2 regions of the Pseudalkalibacillus nanhaiensis genome follow, and region 2 is predicted to be linked to the other one. Evidence: riboswitches for the same ligand, from Rfam matches in the RefSeq annotation. Region 2 holds a riboswitch; the other holds the start of a gene.
What was found. Region 2 has a riboswitch for thiamine pyrophosphate ahead of tenA (thiaminase II). Riboswitches for the same ligand answer to the same signal wherever they lie in the genome.
Positions count from the first base shown of each region.

Region 1: linked by a shared signal. The riboswitch ahead of thiT (energy-coupled thiamine transporter ThiT) and the one ahead of tenA (thiaminase II) in region 2 are both predicted to bind thiamine pyrophosphate.

Region 1 is NZ_CP143541.1:1,556,080-1,558,542, forward strand. It holds gene rsgA (ribosome small subunit-dependent GTPase A) at 1-304, shown strand, start outside; gene rpe (ribulose-phosphate 3-epimerase) at 307-954, shown strand; TPP riboswitch at 979-1,090, shown strand; gene thiT (energy-coupled thiamine transporter ThiT) at 1,241-1,789, shown strand; gene V1497_RS08045 (thiamine diphosphokinase) at 1,791-2,429, shown strand.
Region 2 is NZ_CP143541.1:461,509-463,971, forward strand. It holds gene V1497_RS02450 (sensor histidine kinase) at 1-249, shown strand, start outside; gene V1497_RS02455 (response regulator transcription factor) at 242-874, shown strand; TPP riboswitch at 1,259-1,366, shown strand; gene tenA (thiaminase II) at 1,492-2,190, shown strand; gene V1497_RS02465 (ECF transporter S component) at 2,193-2,463, shown strand, end outside.

The DNA of each region.
Region 1 (2,463 bases), 1.1 Mb from region 2:
AGGTCGTGGTAAGCATACGACACGGCACGTCGAATTGATTCCATTCGGTAAGGGACTTGTCGCGGATACACCGGGATTCAGTTCACTTGAATTCGGAGACATGGAGCCTGAGGATCTTTCCATCTTCTTTCCTGAGATGCGTGATCGACGTCCAGAATGTAAATTCAGAGGATGCACGCATACCTCTGAGCCGAAGTGTGCCGTGAAAGCTGCGCTTGATGCGGGCGAGATTGCACAATTCAGATACGATCATTATGAGCAATTCCTTCAAGAACTGAAAGATAAAAAACAACGGAGGTATTAGACATGACGAAGATAGCACCTTCCATCCTATCTGCGGACTTTTCCCGCTTAGGTGAGGAAATTAAAGATGTAGAACAGGGCGGCGCTGATTATATCCATGTCGATGTCATGGACGGCCATTTTGTGCCAAACATTACAATCGGTCCGCTTATCGTAGAAGCCATCAGACCCGTTACTGAGCTGCCATTAGATGTCCATTTGATGATTGAAAATCCGGACCGCTATATTCCTCAATTTGCGAAAGCAGGGGCTGATATCATTTCCGTCCATGCAGAGGCATGTCCCCATTTACATCGGACGATCCATTTAATCAAAGAGCATGGCGTAAAAGCAGGAGTTGTATTAAATCCACATACCCCGGTTAACATGATCGAACATGTCATCGAGGATCTGGACCTTGTTTTACTTATGACGGTCAACCCTGGTTTCGGTGGTCAATCCTTTATTTCAAACGTGCTTCCTAAAATAAAGCACGTCGCTGACCTATGTAATGAAAAAGGCTTAGACATGGATATTGAGGTTGATGGCGGTGTAAATCCTGAAACGGCAAAGCTGTGCAGAGAATATGGTGCTAATGTTCTTGTCGCCGGTTCTGCAATTTACAAACAGAAGAACAGGAAGGATGCAATCGAAGCCATCCGTGGTGTATAATGAAGGACAACAAATGAATAAGAATGATACAACTAGGGGAATCTCCAAAATCAGAGATTGAGAGTGAAGTAAGTGCTTCAGACCCTGATGACCTGAACAGGATGATACCTGCGGAGGGAAGTTGACTTGCATTGTCTTTGGATGGAATCATAGATAGAAAGCAACTGTACCTCGGTGCAGTTGCTTTTTTGTGTGTGAAGACTCATATCTTTTAACGAATAAGGTTAAAAAATCCAGAGAAAAAGTTATTGTACAGCGTATTCGCGCAATGAAGGGGAGGATTTACATGAGAAACCGTAACTTGATGATTGCAGAGGTTGCAATCATGTCTGCACTCGGTATAATTTTAGGCTTTATCAAATTCAGCGGTCCTTGGGCCTTTGGAGGATCTGTATCCTTGGAGATGGTCCCGATCTTTATCATGGCATATCGAAGAGGTTTGTTCGCAGGGGTACTGACAGGTTTGATGATTGGTTTGCTGCAATTATTGATCAATCCTTATATCTACTATTTCCTACAAGTTCTGCTTGATTATCCTATCGCGTTCATGGTCGTCGGCTTAGCAGGTTTGACACGCCCACATTGGAATGATTCCTTCACAAAGAGAATTGCTTTCATTCTGATCGGTACGTTCATTGGAAGCCTTCTGCGACTGACGAGTCATGTCATCTCTGGAGTGGCGTTTTTCAAGGATGCTGCACCAGAAGGTTCTGACATATTCACTTATTCATTTGTGTATAACATTTCTTACATTGGACCTACATTCATCTTGACTGTTGTTTTACTCATACTATTGACGCAGGCAGCTCCGAAGCTCATCCATGGTGAACGTTGAGATGAAAGTGCTGATTGTATCAGGTGGTCCGGAAACGTTAGTGCCGGATCACTTCTTAGATGATGGAAGCGTAAGGTTCGTTGGAGTCGATGCAGGGGTGATCTATCTTCTTGATCGTGGTATTACGCCTGATGCTGGTTTCGGAGATTTTGATTCCATTTCGGAGAAGGAGCTTGAAAGGATCGAGCACGCAGGAATTCATTTGCATACGTTTGAAAAAGAAAAGGATAAAACCGATCTTGAACTCGCTATTGATTGGGCCCTTGAGCAGAAACCCAGATCCGTATACCTCTACGGTGCTACAGGAGGAAGGCTTGACCACGGAATCGTGAATATTCAACTGTTGACGAAAGGTTTTGACAACGGAGTCCATATGGAAGTGATCGATCGGAACAACCGGATCTTTCTAAAAATGCCAGGATCCTATTCCATCTGGAGGGATGATCATTTTCCTTATGTTTCATTCCTCCCATTTTCTGAACACGTCACGGGTATTACACTTTCTGGATTCAAATATTCCCTCGAAGAAGCGGATATGAAATGGGGGTCCACATTGTGTATCTCAAATGAGCTTGTAACAAAAAAAGGTACTTATTCGTTCAGCGGCGGCATAATTATGGTGGTAAGAAGCAACGACTGAGGGAATTTCACAAAACTCCGGGTACTATTTTTGA
Region 2 (2,463 bases):
CGTCATGCGAAAGCAACGTCCTTGGAGGTGCTTTGCCTCGAGCGTGAAGGTACGGTGCTTTTACGAGTGGTGGATGATGGCGTCGGTTTTGATGTTGAAAAAAGTAAAACGGGTTCATACGGACTGCAAAACATGCACGAGCGGGCTTTGGAGCTTGGCGGAACGTTAAAAATCGTCAGTGTACCGGGCAAAGGCACACGTCTTGAGGTGCGGATACCTGTCATTCGGGAGGAGGAGAATGATGATTAGAGTTGTGTTTGCGGATGATCATGAAATGGTGCGGATTGGGGTGTCTTCCTATTTGTCCAATCAGCCGGATATTGAAGTAGTGGGTGAAGCTAGCGACGGGGCAGATGCGGTCGACCTCGTATTGGAGCTGCGGCCGGATGTCATTCTGATGGATCTCGTAATGAAAGAGATGGACGGGATCGAGGCGACGAAACGCATTATTGAAGCATGGCCGGAAGCGAAGATCATCATCGTGACGAGTTTCCTTGATGATGAGAAGGTGTACCCAGCCCTTGAGAGCGGTGCGACAAGCTATATGTTGAAAACGTCGAAGGCGAGCGAAATCGCCGATGCTGTGCGCGCTACTTTTAATGGAGAAATGGTGCTGGAGCCCGAGGTCACGGGAAAAATGATGACGAAGATGCGACGCGGCAATGCGCGGCCTCCACATGAGGAGCTGACGAACCGTGAGCGCGAAATCCTCATGCTCATGACGGAAGGAAAGACGAATCAAGAAATTGCTGACGAGCTCGTCATCGCTTTGAAAACCGTAAAAACCCACGTGAGTAACATTCTCGAAAAGCTCGAGGTCCAGGACCGGACCCAGGCCGTCATTTACGCATTCAAAAATTCATTAGTGAAATGATAAGATCTGCTCGAGAGGCGGGTCTTTTTTTTAGTAAAAAAGGATTGAATTCCCCAAGTAGGAGCGGAAATTCCCCAAGTCGGAGCAAAATTTCCACCAGCTGTTGCAAAAATTCCACAAGCTCGCGCGAATTCTCTTTCAAGTACAAAATCGGTAGAAAATGTTTTAACATTTTCTCTTCGTTATTTCCGTAGTAATTAAGACCCGAATTCCAAGAAAAGAGGGCAACTTTCCGGAAATGGCTACGAGGTTTCCAAAATTATGAGCGGCTTTTCTAGGATTACATGAATTTTTTCCGCGAAAAATTGGTCCTGCTCCACTTTCTGTTTGACATTCAGAATAAACGTGTTACGATAACATCGAAATCATAAAAAAATTCAATAGACGATCCACTAGGGGTGCCTTCTCAAAGGCTGAGATTAAAGTGTAGCTTTAAGACCCTTGGAACCTGATCTGGTTGATACCAGCGTAGGGAAGTGGTGGTTGGAAGTTACATAAACCGACTATGTGCCGATGCATACGACCACTTTCCTCAATGGAAAGTGGTTTTTTTATTTACTGGGAGCGATTTTGCTCCGGTAATAGTGGGTCGTCTGGAAAAGGAGAGGATTGACACGATGACTTTTTCTAAGCACGTAAGGGAAGCGGCGGACCCGATCTGGGAGGCAAGCTTCAATCATCCATTCGTAACAGGCATTGCAGACGGCTCATTACCGCTTGAGAATTTCCGCTATTACGTTCTGCAAGACGCATACTACCTGTCTCATTTTGCAAAAGTGCAGGCGCTGGGTGCAGCGAAATCCCACGACATGGCGACGACCGCAAGCATGGCAGCCCATGCGCAAGGGACGTACGAAGCAGAGCTCTCCCTTCATGAGAACTTTTCAAAACAACTCGGCATCACAGAAGAGGAGCGCCGAAATTTCAAACCTGCACCAACCGCATACGCGTACACGTCCCACATGTATCGCGCAGCTTATAACGGACATCTCGGTGACATCATCGCAGCGATTTTACCATGTTATTGGTTGTACTATGAAATTGGTCAGCAGCTGAAGGGCTCTCAACCGGATGAGCCAATCTATCAAGAATGGATTGAAGCGTATGGCGGTGATTGGTTTGAAACGCTCGTCAAAGAACAGATCGACCGACTCGATGAGCTCGCTGAAACGGTCACTGCTGAAGACCGGGACCGGATGAAGGAGCATTTCCTCATCAGCAGCCAGTATGAATATGATTTTTGGGAGATGGCTTATACGCTCGAACAATGGCCGATTGATATCAAAAAACGAGTTCCACTAGGAAAAGGAGAATGAACATGAACAAAGGATTAAAGCTGACTGATATTCTAGTAACAATCGTCATTGCCATCGGTTTCGGTATCATCTACAAGCTCTGGGGACCGCTCTACTATTTCGTCAAACCGTTCGGACTGCACCTCGACCAGCTTATCTACGGCATGTGGTTCATGGCAGCAACCGTTGCATTCTTAATTATCCGAAAGCCTGGTGTCGCCTTTCTTGCAGAAGTAGCAGCTGCCTCAGGTGAATTCCTCGTCGGTTCGGAATGGGGGCTGGAGGTTCTCCTCT